Regions from separate parts of the Nocardiopsis sp. NPDC006938 genome, predicted to be linked through region 2. Evidence: predicted binding sites of a transcription regulator. Region 2 holds the regulator's gene; each other region holds the start of a gene.

Region 1 (6,788 bases), 130 kb from region 2:
TCGGCCACCGGGTGCACGGAGTGGGTGAGGTAGTGGGCGGTCATGCCCTGGAGCATGAGTGCGGCGGCCTGTTCGGTGCTCACGGCGTCCGGCACCGGCACGACCAGTGCGGCCCGGACCACGGCCTGTTCGGCGTACCCGCCCGGGGCCATGGCCCAGGCGACCCGCTGCCCGACCCGGAGGTCGGTGACGCCCTCGCCCAGGGCGGCGACCGTACCGGCCGCCTCCATGCCCGGGACGTAGGGGAGCGGTACCTGGTAGGCGCCCGAGCGCTGGTAGACGTCGATGAAGTTGACGCCCCGGGCCTCGACGTCCACGAGGACCTCGCCTGGGCCGGGTACGGGGGCCGGGGTCTCGGTCGGCCGCAGGACCTCGGGGCCGCCGTACTCCTCGATGACGATCGCGCGCATGGTTCTCCTCAGGGGGTGCCGTGCCGGACCCCGGACGCACCCCTTGGCGGAGCACGCGTCGGGGCCGACTCAGTCGTCGACGTTGATCCTGTGGAGAGCGTAGCCCTTGTACAGCGCGGCGATCGGTTCGGTGCCGGGGCCGGGCCGCATGACCACGCCGACCCTACGCCGTTCGTCGTGGTCGAGGGTGTCGTCGTCGGGGAGCGGCTGCTGGTCGGTGGTGGACAGCACCAGCTCGTCGTTGACCCACAGGCGCAGGTCCATGCGCGGGTCCTCGCCCTCCTCGGCCACGTACTCGCAGGCGAACTTGAGGTTGTTGGAGACCAGGTCGTCGACGCGCGCGCCGTAGGGCAGGCCCTCCACCTCCGACTCCTCGTCGAGGAGGTCGAAGGGCCGGAACCCCGTGACCTCGGTCGTCTCGGCGATGGCGGTGTCTCCGGCCTCCTCCGTCACCCGGCGGATCTGCGCCTGGGCGCCGTCGAAGCGCAGCAGGGCCTCGTACATGGTGCGCTCGTCCTCGCCGGACTGGTCCCAGCAGCGCACCCCGAAGTTGGTCTCGGCGGGGCCCTCCAGGGGGACCAGGTCGGTGCTGACGAGGACGCGGTCCGGGGTCTCCCCGTCGTAGGGGGCCACCGTGCCGCGTGACGGGCTGAGGGTGGGGTCGAGCTGGAAGACCACCGCCTGCTGCTCGGCCCAGTAGCCGTCCGAGTAGTCGGGGTCCGCCGGGTCGAAGGTGCGGGTGTCGGACCAGCCGGGGTCGGTGGCGAAGTCGGTGACGTAGATGCTGGTGAGGTTCTCCGGCGGGTCGTCGGAGCCGGAGAACAGGACGGTGGCGCCCACCCCCGCGGCGAGGACGACGGCCAGGGCCGCTCCCGTAACGAGCACCGGCGTGCGGCGGCGTCGCGGCCCGCCTCCGCTGGGCGGCGGGGGCGTTCCGGGACCGTGGGGGCCATGGGGGCCGGTGGGACCACCGGGTCCGTTGTGGCCGACGTGGGAGGGAACGCCGTGCGCGGGGGAGTTCACGGAACCCTGGTGTGTCCGGGCGTGACCGTATTCTCCGGCCGCCATGGGCGTGTACCCGGCGGGCTGGTGCGACGGGGGCTGCTGGGGGCCCGTGGGCGGCCGTTGCGAGGCGCCCGCTCCGGCGTGCCCGCCCGGGTGGGGCGGGACGTGGGCGTATCCGCCCTGTTGGGGGCCGGACTGCTGCTGAAGGGGGCGCGGGTGGTGGGCGGTGTGCTCTCCCGGGACGGCCGCCTGCTGGAACGGCGTCTGCTGGGGGTGCGCTCGCAGGGTCGGCGGGACCTGCTGGGTCGGCGCCGCCGGTTCCCGGTCGACCGGCCCCGGCGAGACCGGCGAGACCGGCGCGGACGGGTCGCCCTGCGGGGGAGGGGAGTCCGGTGAGGCGTCCGTCGAGGAGGGCGGAGCCTGACCGTCCGGCGGGGCGGCGGCGCCCGCGTCCGGGACGGCGTCCCGGACGTCGGGCGCCGTGGGCTCGGGGGGCAGGCCCGGTACGGGGGTGCTGCTCGGCGGCGCCCACGAGGTGGTGATCGTGCGCCGCACCTCGGCCTCCTCCGGGTCCTCCTGGCCGGTCAGCCTGGCCAGGAGCTGCTGCGAGGTGGGGCGGTTCTCGGGTTGTTTGTCCAACGCGGCCGTGACCAGGTCGAGCAGGCTCGGATCGAGGCCGTCGAGCCGGGGCGGCGCCGTGGAGATGTTGTGCAGGACCGCCGGGACCGTACCCGCGTCGAAGGGGGCGCGGCCGATGCCCGCGAAGGCCACCAGGCAGCCCCAGGCGAACACGTCGGCGGCGGCCGTGGCCTGCTCGCCCAGGATCAGCTCCGGGGCCATGTAGGAGGGTGTGCCCATCAGCTGGCTGGAGCGGGTGACCGCGCCGCTGGCGTCGTCCAGGGCGCGGGCGATCCCGAAGTCGATGACCTTCGGTCCGACCGGGGAGAGCAGCACGTTGGCGGGCTTGAGGTCGCGGTGCACGATCCCCGAACCGTGGATCGCGGTGAGCGCCGCCGCCACGCCCATCGCGAGCCCGTCTAGGGTCCCGCCGCGCATCGGGGCGCCGTGGCGGACCGCCTCGTCCAGGTTGGGGCCGGGTACGTACTCCGAGACGATGAAGAGCGGCTCGCCCTCCAGACGGGCGTCGATGACCCCCGCGGTGGAGAAGCGGGCGACCCGGCGGGCCGAGGCGACCTCGCGGGCGAAACGCAGCCGGAAGGACTCGTCGTCGGCGAGGTCGGGGTGGATCAGTTTGACGGCCACGGTGCGGTCGGCGGCGTCCTTGGCGAGGTACACGGTGCCCATGCCGCCGCGCCCCAGACGCCCGATGATGCGGTATCCGTCGAGCTCGCGCGGGTCACCGACGCGCAGGGGTCTGCCGCTCTCGTGTCCGTTGGACGTCACAGTTGGGGGTCCCTTGTATGGATCGTGTGATTCGCGCCTAACAGCGTACCGACACCGACACGCTGGCGCCTTCCGGTTCCTCCGGTCGTTCCGGTCGCGGAACCCCGTCGCCGGTCACGGAACGGAGCCGGGTCTGGCGGGCGGGTCGCGCGTCCGGGGGCGCTACGGGAAGTGACGCCCGGAACGCGGAAACAGTTCCAAGGAACCCCCGATTTCGCTAGTATTCGAATGCTTGTTCGAAAGCCTGGCCGTACTTCCCCGCGGGCGGGCTCTGCCGGCGGCGTGCCCGCGCGCGGTCGGAGGAGAGGCAGGGTCGGTCGATGCTGGGGAGGACGGTCGTGGGGCGGTACTTCGGGGCGAGGGTCACGGTGGTCGAGGACGGGGACCGGCCCACCCGGTTCACCTGGGACGGCCGCGTGTACGGGATACGCAGGATCATCGACCACTGGGTGACCCTGCGACGGGACTGGACCCCCGGCGCCGGTTCGCAGGTGCCCGAACGCCGACACTGGCGGGTCGAGGCGGGGTCGGCCTACGCGCAGGGCGTGTACGAACTCCGGCACGACTCCGCCACCGGCGAGTGGACGCTGAGCCGGGTCTGGGGGTGAGCCCGGCGGCCGGGCCAGTCGCTCCGGCGCGGACCCGGGCGGACCCAGACGGCCCGTGAGGTCAGCGCAGGTCGTCGGGGACCAGTCCGAACGACGCGAGGTCGGTCCGCCCCTCGTGCAGCGGCATCGCGTTGCGGTCGGTGCCCTCGCGGACGAACCCGGCCGCCTCGGCCACCCGGCACGAGCCGGTGTTGTCGACGGCGGCCTTGAGCTCCACCCGCTGGAACCCCTGGCCCAGCGCCCAGCGGGAGACGGCCACGACCGCCTCCGTCGCCAGTCCGCGCCCCCGCCCCCAGGGGGAGATCCAGTAGCCGATCTCGGTCACCCCGGACGTCCACTGCGTGCGCAGCAGCGCCACCGACCCGCTGAACCGGCCGCTCGCCCGGTCCACCACGGCCCAGTGCTGGCCGTCGCCGCCGGTACGGATGGCCGGGGCCTCGCGCAGGCAGAAGTGCTCGGCCGTCGCGCGGGTGTAGGGGAGCCCGGGCCCGGGCTGCGGAATCCACCGCTGGAGCTCGGGGTCCACGCACGAGGCGTACAGGTCGTCGACGTCCCGTTCGAGCAGGGCCCGCAGGCGCAGGCGCTCGGTCTCCAGGATGACGGCGGGCATCATCGGAGCGCTCCGGAGCGTGGTCATGCGCGGGTGTCCCCTCGTCTTTGCGCAAACGCCCGGCGGCCCCGGGCTCCGCTCAAGATACGCGTCTCCACGGGCGTGCGGTACGGGGTTCCGCCGGTCCGCCGCACCCGGGGGCGCCGTGGCGGGGGCCGCGACCCCCGCCACCGCGGGGGTTCACCGCAGGCCGTCGACGACCCGCTGACGGATCGCCGTGTCGAACGCCTCGGAGAAGGCGTTGCCAGGGCACTCGGTCTGGAGCCAGTCCCGGTGTCGCGCCAGGGCCTCCTGCCCGGTCTCGGCGCCGGTGTCCGGGTGGACGTAGACGATGCGCTCGGCCGGGTCGACGCCGGTCACCGCCGCCAGGACGCGCAGGACGTCCACGAGCGCGTCCTGGGCGGCCCGGGTCGGCAGCTCATCGGTGAAGTCACCGAGCAGGCACACGCCGATGTTGCCGTGGTTGAACCCGAAGGCGTGCCCGGCGGTCACCGACTCCGCCTCGCCCGCGACGGGCTCGGCGCGGAAGACGGGGACGCCGCCGCCGGAGTGGCGCCCCTCGTAGACCACGCCCTCGGGGTCGATCAGCAGGTGGTAGCCGACGTCGCCCCACGCCTGCTGGGCTGCGTGCAGGTGGTAGACGGCGCGCATGTCCGCCGCGTGGTCGTCGGTGGTCGCCATGGCGGTGTGGTGCACGGTCAGCGCCTGCACCGGGTGGAACTGGGCGGGCCAGAGGTCGTTGCCGTCCTCGTCGAAGCGCAACGACTCGTCGGCGCCCCACCCGGCGCGGGTGAGGAGCCGTACCTCGGAGGTGCCGCTGAGGGTGGTGACCCCCTCCTCTGCGGCGGAGAGGGCCACCCGCTCCCGGCCGCCGAGCCTCAGCTCCTCGCCGTCGTGGAGGTTCAGCGCGGTCAGGTCGGCGCCGTCGGCACCGCGCACCTCGTACCCGGTGGCGCCCTGCGGGGCCCGGGCCATGGCGGACGCCGAGGGTTCCAGGTGCTCGGGGCCGGCGGTGTGGAAGTGCAGGTCCTGCCAGTCGCCCAGGGCTCCGTCGGCGGTCTCGAAGCGTAGGGCGGCGCCCTCGGCGGAGGACCCGGGGTCGAGGGAGACGGAGACGACGTCGAAGCGGCGCTCGGGGCGGACGAGGACTCCCGCGGCGGTGGCGCGTTCGCTGAGGACGCGGGGCGCGGTCAGGGCGGCGGCGGGCTCCGCCGTGGTCCGGGCGGTGGCCGTGGCGGAGGCCAGGAGCGCGGGGGTGAACGCGGCCAGGCCGGTCACGGTGGTGGCTCCGGTGAGGAAGGTACGCCGTCGCATGGAAGGTCCGTTCCGTTCGGGTGGGACACCGGGGGCAGGGGTGCGCGAGTACCGGGAAAGCCTGCCACAGGCGGCGGGGGCGCGGCCCGTGTCCGTCCGGTGGGGCTCGGCCGGGAGGGCCGGGCGGTGCCGGAGTCCCGTCCTGGCCGCAACGGAGGTGTGGTGGGGGCCGAAAGTCCGTCGTCGGTCCGATACCTGGGTCGGAGAACCAGAAATTTCACGGAGGGTGTTCGCGTGGTCGCACGTTGCTCCGGTGTTGGGGGAGGTGTGGGGGTGGGAAGACCATTCGCGCTGGTCAGTACCGATGCGCTGGGGCGGCTCCGATGATCGCTGACCGACCGTTCGCGGCGCCCGGAAGGCCGTGAACCGGCGGGGGCCGGGTGCCCGGAGGCCCCGTCCTACCCAGCCGTCACTCCCGTACACAGCCCGCGCCGACGCGGACTCTGGCACAGTTGATGGTGACTTGAGGACCCCGGCGGACGGCCGGGGACACGCCGCGCCGGGTCGGGGGGACCCGTGCGAGCGGCTTGACCGCCGCGGACTACGCTGGTCCGAATCCATGACGGACCAGGTGGAACCGGGCAGCTCACTGACCTCTTCTACGGGGAGCGACCATGACCAACGACGACCGCGAGGACTCCCGTCGCGGTGACCAGGAGGGTGCGTGGCAGCGGGGTACCGGGCCGGTCGCCGGCCTGGGCGGCCTCCTGGACGGACTGCCCGAGAGCGGCCGCGGCGCCCAGGTGCGTGACCCCGGGCCCACGGCGCCGTACAACCCCTTCCGGAGCACCCTCCCGGGCCCGGACGCGCCGCGGACCCCGACCGGTGCCCGCCCCGCCACAGAGCCCGCGCCCCCGGCTCCGGCCCCCACGGCCTTCACCACGCGCCCCCAGCAGTCCGGGAGACCCGCTCCCCCGGAGCCCCGGACCCGACATGAGGCGCGAAGCGAACCCTCGCCGCCCCGGCCCTCGGGGCCCGCGGAGACGCGGGAACCGGCGGCCGACGCCGATCGGGACCCCCGGTTCAACGTCATCCCCTTCCGGTCGGGCAGTCGCCACTCGGGCCCCGCCCACCAGGGCCCGGTCACCCCGGCCGCATCCGCGCGCACCGCAGGCGGCTCCGCCGCACCGGCCCCGCCCGACCCCGAGGCGCCCGCGACGCCGGAGCCCGCTCCCGGCGAGACCGAACCCACCACGAACCCCGGCCGCGCGGACGAGAACCACGCGGCCACCGAACCGAAGCAGAGCGACACCGTGCACGCACACGAAGCAGCGGCGCCCCTGGAGGTACCGCCGCACACGGGTCCGCACCAGCGGACCGAACCGGAGGAACCCCGGGGGATGTCGGCCCCGGCCCTGGTCCCCGCCATCCAGGCCGCCCGAGCGGCCCTGGACGCCCAGGCCCAGGGCGCATCCCACCTGGACCCCGCCTCCGGGG
Region 2 (6,788 bases):
GCCCAGGGCTTCATCGGGGACAAGACCGTGCGCAAGGTCATCGTCCGCGCGCCCAAGCTGGTGAACATCGTCGTCGGCTGATCCGTCGTGCGGGGCGGTGGTCGCGGCCGCGACCACCGCCCTCTACCTTGGGTGTGACAACTGATGGGGAGGCGGTGGCCGGTGGGCTCTGCGACGGGTGCTGGACCCCGGCCCTGGGTACGGGCGGCTGTCGTGGTGACGGGCACCGTGGTGGTCTCCGCCGCCGCGGTCGGCGGTGGCCTCTGGCTCACGGGGGACGACCCCGACCAGCCGCACGGCGGCGACGCCCACACCTCGGCGCCACCGTGCGGGGTGGTCCCCGAGGACGCCGTCGCCCGGGCACTGCCCGGCGCGGTCCTGGAGACCGACACCGGGGGTCCCCTGGCGGGTGGAGAGGGCACGGCGTGCGTGTGGACCACCGCCGGGCTCGACACCGACCCCCAGGGTGTGCTGCGGGTGGACCTGTCGGCGCGCTTCACCGACGCCTCGGCCGAACCCGTCGTCACCGGTGACGAGGCCGCGGCCCGCGCCCAGGAGGACGTGGTCCCGCAGCGCGGTCGGCCGGTGGAGCTGGGCTCCGGAGGCCGGGCCGAGGTCTGGCGCGGTCAGGTCCCCGGCACCGCCGAACTCGCCTTCCACCACGACAACCTCCTGGTCCGCGTGTCCTACAGCGCGGTGGAGGAGGACGATCCCGTGCCCTTCGACCGTGCCCGTGAGACCGTGGTGGGCTTCGCCGAACAGCTGGGGGAGGTCCTGTGAGTTCCCCGCACCCCGGCCCCCCGCCCGTCTCCGGTCCCCGCGAGGACCCCGGGGCCACCCCGCCGCAGAGCCGGGCGCTGGCCGTCACCCTGCTGGTCGTGCTCGTCGCGGCCGTCCTCGCCCTGGCGGGCTGGCTCGCCTGGTACCTGCTCGGCGACCGCGTGGAACGCGGAGAGTTCGAGGCGGCCCCCGAGTGCGGGGTCGGGGAGACCGATACCCTCGCCGATCTGGTGCCCGATTACGAGAACGAGCTCGAGGAGACCGTGGGCACCGCCCAGGACGCGTTCGGCACCGGATGGCAGTGCCGCTGGGCCACGCCCGAGGGCACCGGCGGCTCCGTGCCCTCCGCCGCCACCCTCGTCCTGGTCGCGGCCCCCGTCGAGGGAGGCGAGGACACCGCCGCCGACACCCTGCGCGCCACGGCGGACGGCAACGACGCCAGCCCGGTCGACGGTCTCGGAGACGAGGCCCTCACCTGGGTGGAGGAGGGCGCCTTCGAGGTGGGCTGCGTGGGGGTGCGGGTCTCCAACCTGTACCTGGAGTCCTGCTACACCGCCGCCACCGACTACGACGCACTCGACTCCCTGGACGGCGCGACGGCGCAGGAGAGGGCCCAGCTCCTCGCCCGCTCCGTCGTGGACCAGCTGCCCGCCCCCGAGGACGACTAGGGCGGCTCCGCCCCGTTACCAGAGGCCGTCGAGGAAGCGCTCCAGCGCCGGGGCCACGTCGGGGGAGAACGCGCGGTCCGCGTCGGGTGCGACGGCCCCGGGGGAGTCGTCGTACTCCCGCAGGATGTGGTCGGCCCCGGCCAGGTCCACCCGCTCGGCGCCGGGCAGACCGGTCATGAGCCGGTCGACCTCCTCCTGGTTCACCTGCGCGTCCCGCTCGCCCCACAGGACCAGCACCGGGGTGTTCTCGGGCAGGTCCTCGGCCAGCTCCACCGGGTCGAAGGCGTCGATCCAGGCCAGGTAGTCGGCGCCGTTCTCGTCGAACAGGCCGGTGGCGTCGGTCTCGGGCAGGGCGCGGCCGGAGCGGACCGAGGCCCGCCCCGCCCGCAGGTCGGACAGCATCCGCGCGGCGCCCGCCTCGTCGATGCCGCCCTGGGCCTCGGCGACGCGCACCTGCTCGGAGACCTGCCGGTCGATCAGGTCGAGCATGCGCGTACCCGGCGGGGCGGCCAGTACCAGGGCGGGTTCCGCGTCGAGGACCTCATGGGCGCGCAGTGCGAACAGGGCCCCCTCGCTGTGCCCCAGGACGAGGGTGCGCTCGGGGTCCACCTCGGGCTGGGCGACCAGCTCGGCGTAGGCGGCGGCCATCTGCCGGTCGAAGACCAGCGGGTCCACCGGTTGGTCGAGGGCCTCCTCCTCGGCCTCGCTCATCCGGTCCGGGTCGGCGCTGCCGAACTTGTCGTAGCGCAGGGACGCCGCCCCGGCGCCGGTCAGCACGCGGGCGAGGTTGAGGTTGGTGTCGGCGTCGGGGCGCACACTGCCGTTGCCGTCGCGGTCGGTGGGGCCGCTGCCCGAGATGATGAGTACCCCGGGGACGGTGCCGCCGGTGTCGGCGGGCGCGGTGAAGGTTCCGGGCACCGTGAAGCCGCCGCCCTCGAAGGAGACCTCGCGTTCCCGCCCGGGGGCGCCGGGCAGCACCGGGTCGGCGCCGTCGTCGGGCGCGCACGCGCTGACCATCAGGACCGCGGCGGCCACGGAGGCGGCCAGGGCGGCCCGGAGCCGGTGCGGGGCGGGAGGAACGGGAGCGCAGGCAGGTGTCGACACGCCCTCAGCGTAGCGGCCCGCCCCGCGCCCCCGGCTCCGGGACCAGTAGCTCAGACGCGGCGCATGACCGTGACGACCTTGCCGAGGATGGTGGCCTGGTCGCCCTGGATGGGCTCGTAGGCGTCGTTGCGCGGCATCAGCCACACGTGCCCGTCCGGCTCCCGGCGCAGCACCTTGACGGTCGCCTCGTCGTCGAGCAGCGCCGCGACGATGTCGCCGTTCTCGGCGGTCTGCTGCTGGCGCACCACGACCAGGTCGCCGTCGGTGATCGCGGCGTCGATCATGGAGTCGCCGACCACGGTGAGCATGAACAGGCGCCCCTCACCGACCAGCTGCCGGGGGAGCGCCAGGACGTCCTCGACCGCCTCCTCGGCCAGGATCGGGCCGCCGGCGGCGATCCGGCCGACCAGCGGGACGGACGCCGCGCGGGTGGAGTCGGCGGTGAGCTCCTCCTGGGTGAGGGTCTGGGAGGCCCCGCGGCCGGGGGTGCGCAGCTCCACGGCGCGCGGCCGGTTCTGGTCCCGGTGCAGGTACCCCTTGCGCTGGAGCACCTTGAGCTGATGCGCCACGCTGGAGGGGCTGGACAGGCCGACCGTGTCGCCGATCTCCCGGATGGACGGCGGGTACCCCCGCTCGCGGACGTACTTCTGGATGCAGTTGAGGACGCTCTGCTGGCGTGCGGTGAGTCTGGGGGTGTCGGGCGCGGACGCGCCCGGGTCGCCCACGGGCGAAAGAACGGTGGTGGGTCCTGAGCCGACGGCTCCGGGCTTGTCCTCCGGCACGGCCGGGCCTCCTCGGTGTTCGGTTCGGTCAGGGCCCGCGTGTGCGGCCGGTCACGGGCCACGCGGACCGGACGGCGAAGCCGGTGTGAAATCAAGGTCAACTTTAGTCCTTGCACACGGTGATATCAAACAAGCGTTCGAGAAGCCGTGGACGGGTCCCGGCGATTTCCCATTGTGTTTTCGCGCGCCGATTTTCCGGGTCGCACATATGCGCGGACACGAGGGGGGCCGTTGTCGTCCGAATGCGCGACCTCCGTATGGGGTTCGTCTCGCGTCGCCGCGTCCGCGTCGCGCGCCGGACGGGCGCGGGGGAATTCGGACGCGTCACGGTGTGGCGTCCGGCGGGCCGCGCGCCCGCGCCCCCTTATCCTGGGAAACGGCTCCCAGGGCCGCACATCCCCGTTTCCACCTCCCCGAACCGTGTGCTTCGGCGCCCCCTGTCCCGGGATTGGGGACGCGCCGGTGCCAGGGTTGCGGGCGTCCGTCTCAACACCTAGGTTCGACCACAACATCTGGTGTTGGCATGGGGGCTGTGGTCAACAAGTTGTGGTTAAGTAGAAGCCTAGGGTTGTTGGTCGGGTAGAGAAAGCCAGGTGAACCGGGATGCACTGTCCGTTCTGCCGTCATCCGGACACCAGGGTGATCGACAGCAGGTCCACAGACGACGGCGCGGCCATCCGCCGCAGACGGACCTGCCCCGTCTGCGAGCGCCGCTTCACCACTCAGGAGACCGTCCTGCTGATGGTGGCCAAGCGCTCCGGGGTGACCGAACCCTTCAGCCGCACCAAGATCATCGCCGGAGTGCGCCGCGCCTGCCAGGGCCGCCCCGTGTCCGAGGACGCCCTCGCCAAACTCGGCCAGCAGGTCGAGGAGGAGATCCGCGGCCGGGGAGTGGCCGAGGTGCCCGCGCATGAGATCGGCCTGGCCATCCTGGGCCCCATGCGCGACCTGGACGAGGTCGCCTACCTGCACTTCGCCAGCGTCTACCGTGGGTTCGAGAGCCTCGCCGACTTCGAGGCCGAGATCGCCAGCCTGCGACAGGACCGCGAGGGGGAGCCCGTGGTCGACACCACCGGGTAGCACGGGCCGCGCCGGTACGGCCACCGCGAGGTGGGCGGGAGCACGGCGAACGCCGCGCCCTCCGCGCCACCCCGAACACACATGAGACGTCCGCGCGGTCAACGCCGGGTCCGCGCATGACCTTCGGGGGGAGACACCGCCATGGCACGCAAGAGCAGCGGTACGACGGGGCGCGCGGCCGGGGGGCTGACGATCGACCGGTTCAACACCACCGAGGGCGTCCACCCGTACGACACCCTGGAGTGGGAACTCCGCGACGTCGTCATCACCAACTGGCGCGACGGGTCCGTCAACTTCGAGCAGCGCGGCGTCGAGTTCCCCGCCAGCTGGTCCGTGAACGCCACCCAGATCGTCGCGAGCAAGTACTTCCGGGGCACCGTGGGCACCCCCGAACGCGAGTGGAGCCTCAAGCAGCTCATCGACCGCGTCGTGGGCGTCTACACCGAGACCGGCCGCTCCCACGGCTACTTCGCCACCGACAAGGACGCCGAGGTCTTCGACCACGAGCTCAAGTACGCCCTGGCCCACCAGCTGTTCAGCTTCAACTCCCCGGTCTGGTTCAACGTCGGAACCACCTCGAAGGCCCAGGTCTCCGCCTGCTTCATCCTGTCCGTGGACGACACCATGGAGTCGATCCTGGACTGGTACAAGGAGGAGGGGCTGATCTTCAAGGGCGGCTCCGGTGCCGGAGTGAACCTGTCGCGCATCCGTTCCAGCAAGGAGCTCCTGTCCTCCGGCGGTTCCGCCTCGGGCCCGGTCTCGTTCATGAGGGGCGCCGACGCCTCCGCCGGGACCATCAAGTCCGGCGGCGCCACCCGGCGGGCGGCCAAGATGGTGGTGCTCGACGTGGACCACCCCGACATCGAGGAGTTCGTCGAGACCAAGGCCCGCGAGGAGCACAAGATCCGCGCCCTGCGCGACGCGGGCTTCGACGTCGACCTGGGCGGCGACGACATGTTCAGCGTCCAGTACCAGAACGCCAACAACTCCGTGCGGGTGACGGACGCCTTCATGCGCGCCGTGGAGACCGGCTCCGAGTTCGGCCTGACCTCCCGCACCACCGGCGAGGTCATCGCCACCGTCGACGCCCGGGACCTCTTCCACCGCATGGCCCGGGCCGCCTGGGAGTGCGCCGACCCCGGCATCCAGTACGACGGCACCATCCAGGACTGGCACACCACCCCCGAGAGCGGCCGCATCACCGCGAGCAACCCGTGTAGCGAGTACCTCAGCCTGGACGACTCGTCCTGCAACCTGGCCTCCGTCAACCTGCTCAAGTTCCTGCGCGAGGACGACACGTTCGACGTCGAGGGCCTCACCCGCCTCGTCGAACTGGTGATCACGGCGATGGACGTCTCCATCACCTTCGCCGACTTCCCCACGGAGCGGATCGGTGAGACCACCCGCGCCTACCGGCAGCTGGGGATCGGCTACGCGAACCTGGGCGCCCTGCTCATGGCCACCGGCCACGCCTACGACTCGGAGGGCGGACGGGCCGTGGCCGCCTCGGTCACCTCGCTGATGACCGCCGCCGCCTACCGGCGCGGGGCCGAACTCGCCGGGGTGGTCGGCCCCTACGAGGGCTACGGGCGCAACGCGAAGGCCCACGAACGGGTCGTGCTCAAACACGCGGCGGCCAACGACGACCTGCGCCCCGTCGGGACCCTGGAGGAACCCGTCCACGCGGCCGCCACCGAGGAGTGGGCCCGGTGCCTGGAGGTCGGTCGACGCCACGGATGGCGCAACGCCCAGGCCAGCCTCCTCGCCCCCACGGGCACCATCGGGTTCATGATGGACTGCGACACGACCGGAATCGAACCCGACTTCTCCCTGGTCAAGTACAAGAAGCTGGTCGGCGGCGGCTCCATGCGGATCGTGAACCAGGCGATCCCCCGCGCACTGCGCAACCTGGGGTACCCGGACGAGCAGATCACACCGATCGTCGACCACGTGGCGGAGCACGGGCACGTGGTCGACGCGCCCGGGCTGCGGCGGGAACACTACGAGGTGTTCGACTGCGCGATGGGGCGCCGCTACATCCAGCCCATGGGGCACGTGCGCATGATGGCGGCCACCCAGCCGTTCCTGTCGGGGGCGATCTCCAAGACGGTGAACGTTCCGGAGGCCGCGACCGTCACCGACTTCGAGGAGATCTACCACGAGGGTTGGCGGCTGGGACTCAAGGCACTGGCGGTCTACCGGGACAACTGCAAGGTGGGGCAGCCGCTGTCCGCCTCGGGGACGTCGGGGGAGGCGGGCGAGGCGCCCCAACCGGTGCGGCGGCGCCTGCCCAAGAAGCGGCCGAGTGAGACCACCTCGTTCTCCGTGGGCGGAGCCGAGGGCTACATCACGGCGGGCTCCTACCCGGACAGCG
Region 3 (6,788 bases), on a different contig from region 2:
TCGCCCCCGGACAGCGTGGTGGCGGGCTGGCCCAGGCGCACGTAGCCCAGACCGACGTCGGCCAGCGTCTGGAGGTGGCGGCGGATCGCGTTGACCGGCTCGAAGAACTCCAGGGCCTCCGAGATCGGCATGTCCAGTACCTCGGCGATGTTCTTGCCCTTGTACTTCACCTGGAGGGTCTCCCGGTTGTACCGGGCTCCGTGGCAGACCTCGCAGGGAACGTACACGTCGGGCAGGAACTGCATCTCGATCCGCAGCGTGCCGTCGCCGGAGCAGGCCTCGCAGCGGCCGCCCTTGACGTTGAACGAGAACCGGCCCGGCTGGTAGCCGCGCGTCTTGGCGTCGGTGGTCTGCGCGAACAGCTTGCGTACGTGGTCGAAGACGCCGGAGTAGGTGGCCGGGTTGGAGCGCGGGGTGCGGCCGATCGGGCTCTGGTCGACGTGCACCACCTTGTCGACCTTGTTCATCCCGTTCACCCGCAGGTGACGGCCGGGCACGTCGCGCGCCCCGTTGAGCTCCTTGGCCAGGGCCTTGTACAGGATCTCGTTGACCAGCGTGGACTTGCCGGAGCCGGACACGCCGGTGACCGCGGTGAACACGCCCAGCGGGAAGGACACGTCGATCCCGTGCAGGTTGTTCTCCCGGGCGCCCCGGACCACCAGCTCGTGCCCCCTGGTCAGCGGACGCCGCTCCGCGGGCAGCTCGATCGCGCGCCGCCCGGCCAGGTAGTCGCCGGTCAGCGAGTCGGCCGAGGTGAGCAGTTCGTCCACGATGCCCGAGACCACGACGTGCCCGCCGTGCTCGCCCGCGCCGGGACCGATGTCCACGACCCAGTCGGCGGCGCGGATGGTGTCCTCGTCGTGCTCGACCACGATGAGGGTGTTGCCGATGTCGCGCAGCCGCTGGAGGGTCTCCAACAGCCGGGCGTTGTCGCGCTGGTGCAGGCCGATGGAGGGCTCGTCAAGGACGTAGAGCACGCCCACCAGGCCGGAGCCGATCTGGGTGGCCAGCCGGATGCGCTGGGCCTCGCCGCCGGAGAGCGACCCGGAGGAGCGGGCCAGGCTCAGGTAGTCCAGACCCACGTCGAGCAGGAACCCGAGCCGGGCGTTGATCTCCTTGAGCACCTGTGCGGCGATCACCATGTCGCGGTCGGAGAGCCGCAGCCCGGCCAGGAAGGCGGCGCTCTCGCCGAGTGCCATCGAGGCCACCTCGGCGATGGACTTGCCGCCCACCGTCACCGCGAGGACGACCGGCTTGAGCCGGGTGCCATCACACGTGGGGCAGGGCACCGAGCGCATGTAGCCCTCGAGGCGCTCGCGGGTGTGGTCGCTCTCCACCTCGGAGTGGCGGCGCTTCACCCAGGGCACCACGCCCTCGAACTCGGTGTAGTAGGAGCGGCTGCGCCCGTACCGGTTGCGGTAGCTGACGTGGACCTGGGTGTCGTGGCCCTCCAGGATCGCCTTGCGGGCCCGGCGCGGCAGACGTTCCCAGGAGGTGTCGGTGTCGAAGCCCACCGCCTCGCCCAGCGCCTTGAGGATGCGTTCCCAGTAGCCGCCGTTGGGCCCGCCCGACCACGGGGCGATGGCGCCCTCGGCCAGGGTCTTCTCCGGGTCGGGGACCAGCAGGTCCGCGTCGACCTCCATCCGGGTGCCCAGGCCGGAGCAGTCCGGGCAGGCGCCGTAGGGCGCGTTGAAGGAGAAGGAGCGCGGTTCGAGCTGCTCGAAGGAGAGGTCGTCGTAGGGGCAGTAGAGGTGCTCGGAGAAGACCTTCTCGCGCTCGGGGTCGTCGGACTCCAGGTCCACGAAGTCCAGGACGATGGTGCCCCCGGCCAGCTTGAGCGCGGTCTCGACCGAGTCGGTGAGCCGCCCGTTCGCGCCGGGCTTGACGGCGAGACGGTCCACGACCACGGCGATGTCGTGCTTGTCGTAGCGGCCCAGCTTGGGGGCCTCGTCCAACCGGACCGCCTGGCCGTCGACGACGGCGCGCGTGTAGCCCTTGGACTGCAGGTCCTTGAAGAGTTCGACGTACTCGCCCTTGCGGCCGCGCACGACCGGGGCCAGCACCTGGAAGCGCGTGCCCTCGGTCATCTCCATGACCCGGTCGACGATCTGCTGCGGCGTCTGCCGGGCGATCTCGCGGTGGCACTCCGGACAGTGCGGAACGCCCACGCGGGCCCAGAGCAGGCGCAGGTAGTCGTAGACCTCGGTGATGGTGCCGACGGTGGAGCGCGGGTTGCGGCTGGTCGACTTCTGGTCGATGGAGACCGCCGGGGACAGGCCCTCGATGAAGTCGACGTCGGGCTTGTCCATCTGCCCCAGGAACTGCCGCGCGTACGCCGAGAGGGACTCGACGTAGCGGCGCTGACCCTCGGCGAAGATCGTGTCGAAGGCGAGTGAGGACTTGCCCGAACCGGACAGGCCGGTGAACACGATCATCGCGTCCCGGGGCAGGTCCAGCGACACGTCCTTGAGGTTGTGCTCCCGTGCTCCACGGACCACGAGTTGTTCGACCATCGAGTGAGACATCCTTCGGCTCTGACGCACAGGACGCTGACCACGTCACATGACGTCGGTGGACCCGTGTATGGCTTCGCGTTGAGGCGGTCGCGGGCCCCTCGGGGGCCGCCGCTGACCCGGAACCGGGCCGCTCAGGGGATGTCGGGGAGCGCGTGTCCCCCCGTCTCCGTCAACACTAACGATCACCCGGGGCGGTTTCTTCCGGCACGCGAAAATGGCGGTGCCCCGACGCGTGAGCGCCGGGACACCACCACTATAGGCGAACAACCGTTCGAATCGGAGGGGTTTCCCGGGTCGGCGCCCTCGGGGCGCCGCAACGTCCGGGAACGGGGTGGTTCGGGATCAGGGGCGGTCGACCTTGGTGTCCCGGTCCCCGTCCACGGCCTCGGCCGCCTGCCTGCGCTGGTCCACACCGGACTTGACCAGGCTGCCGATGATGGTGACGGTCATGATGCCCAGGATGACGGTGAGCGAGGTGCCGATACCGATGTCGATCACGTGCACGCCGTTCTCGTGCAGCGCGTGCAGGATCATCTTCACGCCGATGAACACCATGATCGCCGACAGACCCCAGCTGATGTAGGCGAGGCGGTCCATCAGACCGGCCAGCAGGAAGTACAGCTGGCGCAGACCCATCAGGGCGAAGGCGTTGGCGGTGAAGACGATGTAGGCGTCCTGCGTCAGGCCGAAGATGGCCGGGATGGAGTCGACGGCGAAGACGAGGTCGATGACGCCGATGGCGACGATCACCAGCAGCATCGGGGTCACGTGGCGGCGGCCGTCGAGCTTCACGGTCAGCTTGGCGCCGTGGTAGTCCTTGGTCACCGGCCAGAACCGCTTGACCAGCCGCACGACCGGGGTCTGGGTGAAGTCCTTGTCCTCGTCGTCACCCTTGACGTGGTCCCGGACGATCTTGTAGCCGGTGTAGATGAGGAAGACGCCGAAGAGGTAGAAGACCTCGCTCCAGGCGTTGATGACCTGCGCGCCCAGCACGATGAAGATGCCGCGCATGACGATCGCGATGACGATGCCGACGAGCAGGACCTCGTGCTGGTACTTCTTCGGAACCGCGAACGCGGTCATCAGAAGGTAGAACACGAAGAGGTTGTCGATGCTCAGGCTCTTCTCGGTGACGAACCCGGCGAAGTACTCGGCGCCCGAGGTGGGGCTGCCGAAGTACATGACCCCGAGGCCGAACACGATGGCGATGCCGATGTAGAAGACGGCCCACCAGGAGGCCTGCTTGATCCCGAACTCCTTGGGACCCTTGGTCTTGCTCCACGGGTGGTCGACGATCACCAGGTCCAGGGCCAGGATCAGGACCATGGCCGCGATGGTGGCGGCCCACACCCACAGGGGAACGTTCACAGAAGGATTCTCCTCCGGTTGGTGCGCGCGAGCGTTTTGCACGCACGGCGAATAACCGGAGGTCTCTCCCGCTCACGCCCGGAGGACGCGAACCGACGGAACCGGGAGCACGCCGTTGTACTCCGTGATGACGGCACCGCCGCGACAGGGATACTCCCCTCACGTGGTGAAGCAGGCGCGTAGAGCGCACCGTCCAAGCGTACGCCATCCGAGCCGGTCCCCAGCATGCCATCGAAGATCTCTCCGGGGAAGTCACCCGCACGGGGTGTTCGCCGTTGCTCGCGGACACCCCGCCCGCACCCGGGGGCCACTCCCGGAGTCGGCCCTCACCACCGCGCGACCGACTTGTACACCGAGCACGCGGCCTCCACCGCGTCCTCCTCCGAGGGCAGCCGCCGGGCCGCCTCCCGGGAGCGGGCCCGCAGGTCGGCGGCGAGGTCCGGATCGTCCAGCACCCGCCCGACCGCGGCGGCGAACGCCGCCGGATCGCCGGGCGGCACCATGAGAACCGTCCCCGAGTAGAGGTCGGGGATGCCTCCCACCCGGGTGGAGACCACCGGGAGCCCCGCGCGCAGGGCCTCCATGATGACCAGGGAGGGGCCCTCCCACTGGCTCGTGAGGCAGAAGACGTCCGCCGCCGCCAGGAGGTCCGCGACGTCGTCGCGGTGCCCCAGCATGCGTACGTCCACACGCATCCCGGCGGCGGTGTCGTGCAGCTCCCCCCACAGCGGGCCGTCCCCGGCGATCGCCACCACCGGTTCGGGCACCCGGTCCGCGATCACCGGGGCGGCCGACAGCAGGGTGTCCAGGCCCTTCTGCTCGGCGAGCCGGGCCACCGTCAGCAGCAGCGGACGGCCGGGTTCCACCGCGAGGTCGGCGCGGGTCTCCTTCCTCCCCTTCACCGGTCTTCCCGTCTTGGGCGCGGCCACCACCGCCATCCGCGCGTCCTTCGCCCCCGCCGCCGTGAGCCTGCGCACGAGGTCGCCGGAGACGCCCAGGACCACCTCGGCGCGGCGGGCCACGATGCGTTCCAGGACCGGGTAGACCGCCCCCATGACCCCCTCGACCACCGGCGGGGCGTTGTGCGCGGTGACCACCAGCGGCCGCGCCCCCGCCAGCGCGCACAGCGCTCCGGCCCGCAGCCCGTGCGCGTGCACGACGTCCGCGCCCCGCAGCAGCGAGCGCAGCCGCAGCACCGCGCCGGGGTCCCCGGCGGAGGGGGCCGGTCCGATCCCCACCGGCGAGAAGCGCATGCCCAGCGCCGAGAACCCGAAGTCCCGGTCGGCCGAGGGCGGTCCGACCACCGCGACCCGGAACCCGCGGGCGACCAGCCCCTCCCCCAGCGAGCGCACGTGGCGGCCCACGCCGCCGCTGACCGTCCCCACGACCAACGCGATCCTGCCGTTCACCGCGTTCCCCTCCCTCGTTCGCGAACGTTCCGAGCACGGTCCGCCACCGTGCGCAGCGCGGAACGGTCCACCAGGACCGCGACCGCGCCGAAGACCACCATCGCCGCTCCCCCGGCCGTGACGGCCACCAGCACCGTCACGCCGACCCCTTCGCCCAGGGCCCGCTCCAGGGACGCCGACACCCACCTGCCGCACGCCCCGCCGAGGGCTCCGGCGACCAGGGCCGCGACCAGCGAGCGGCCCAGACCGGCCAGGGCTCCCCCGCCGTGGGCCCGCGCCACGCCCGCGCACAGCAGAGCGGCGGCGAGGCTGAGTCCGGCGGTGCTCGCCGCTCCCAGCCCGGCGATCGCCCACCCGGGCGACAGGGCCCACACCAGCCCCACGGCACACGCCATCACCACGATCCAGCCCGTCACCTGCGCGGCGGCGGCGGGACGCCCGTGGTGGGAGGCGTACAGCGCCCGGCTGTACAGCGCCACCAGGCCGAAGCCCACCACACCAGGGGCGTAGGCGAGCAGCGCGCGTTCGAGCGGAGCCGGCTCCACCTGGGCCAGGACCGCCGCCAGCGGCCCCGCCGCGGCGGCCAGGGCCGTGCCCACTCCGGCGGTGATCACCACGCACGCCCGCGCGCTCGCCGACAGCAGCCGCGCGAACCCGGCCCGGTCCCCCTCGGCCACGTGAACCGCCAGCGCGGTGAACGCGCTGGTGGCGATGGGCACGGCGATCACCCCGTAGGGCAGGGTGAACAGCGCCCACGCGTAGCTGTAGAGCACGGAGGCCCCCGCGCCGCCGCCCCAGTTGGCCAGGGCCACCGAGAGCAGCAGGCTCACCTGCATGGCCACCAGCGGCAGCAGGGACGCCAACGCCAGCGAGCGCACCCGGGCGCCCACCCCCGGCGGGAAGGTCAGCCGGGGCCGCAGCCGGAGCCGCAGGCTCCAGGCCGGCCCCAGCACGGTGAGGAAGAGCGCGACCACCCCGGCGGTCGTACCGAGGGACAGCACGAGTTCGGCGGGGAGGGTCAGGGCGCCCAGGTCCTGGCGCTGGTCGGCTCCCAGGGGGACGAAGGCCAGGTACGCGGCGATGACCACCAGGCTGGACACCAGGGGCGCCAGCGCCGGGCCCAGGAAGCGCCGGTGCGACTGGAGCACCCCGTAGAGCACCGCCGCGAGCCCGTAGAAGACGACCTGCGGCGCGAAGACCACCAGCATGCGCGCGGCGAGGGAGACCAGGGCGGCACGGTCGCAGCCGGTCCCCGCCCCCAGGAGCAGGGTCATCGCCGGGACCGACGCCAGCGCCAGCAGGGCCGCCAGCGGCAACGAGAGCAGCAACACCCAGGTGACCAGGGCCGAGGCGGTGTGCCGGACCCGCTCGTGGTCCCCGTGCTGGACCGAGGCGGCCAGGACCGGGACCACCATGGCGGTCAGGGCTCCGCCGATGACGATCTCGAAGAGCACCGCCGGGAGCTGGTTGGCGGTGACGTAGGCGGTGCCCAGGC

Evidence for each region. Region 2 encodes LexA, which represses DNA repair genes until DNA is damaged. Its sites were predicted from a motif close to TCGAACANNTGTTCGA; they were not measured.
Region 1: the regulator LexA is predicted to act here: its motif matches at 3,044-3,059, upstream of ACFYL4_RS18090 (DUF6504 family protein).
Region 3: the regulator LexA is predicted to act here: its motif matches at 2,776-2,791, upstream of uvrA (excinuclease ABC subunit UvrA).

The regions. Positions count from the first base shown of each region.
Region 1 covers NZ_JBIAGA010000011.1:197,316-204,103, reverse strand. Annotated here, with positions in the region: gene ACFYL4_RS18100 (quinone oxidoreductase) at 1-410, opposite strand, end outside; gene ACFYL4_RS18095 (protein kinase) at 480-2,819, opposite strand; gene ACFYL4_RS18090 (DUF6504 family protein) at 3,140-3,427, shown strand; gene ACFYL4_RS18085 (GNAT family N-acetyltransferase) at 3,489-4,064, opposite strand; gene ACFYL4_RS18080 (peptidoglycan recognition family protein) at 4,218-5,351, opposite strand; gene cobT (nicotinate-nucleotide--dimethylbenzimidazole phosphoribosyltransferase) at 5,966-6,788, shown strand, end outside.
Region 2 covers NZ_JBIAGA010000011.1:66,935-73,722, reverse strand. Annotated here, with positions in the region: gene leuS (leucine--tRNA ligase) at 1-81, shown strand, start outside; gene ACFYL4_RS17540 (hypothetical protein) at 145-780, shown strand; gene ACFYL4_RS17535 (hypothetical protein) at 777-1,448, shown strand; gene ACFYL4_RS17530 (alpha/beta hydrolase family protein) at 1,464-2,552, opposite strand; gene lexA (transcriptional repressor LexA) at 2,603-3,277, opposite strand; gene nrdR (transcriptional regulator NrdR) at 3,938-4,414, shown strand; gene ACFYL4_RS17515 (vitamin B12-dependent ribonucleotide reductase) at 4,556-6,788, shown strand, end outside.
Region 3 covers NZ_JBIAGA010000016.1:116,123-122,910, forward strand. Annotated here, with positions in the region: gene uvrA (excinuclease ABC subunit UvrA) at 1-2,513, opposite strand, end outside; gene ACFYL4_RS22040 (TerC family protein) at 2,859-3,884, opposite strand; gene ACFYL4_RS22045 (glycosyltransferase family 4 protein) at 4,211-5,293, opposite strand; gene murJ (lipid II flippase MurJ) at 5,290-6,788, opposite strand, start outside.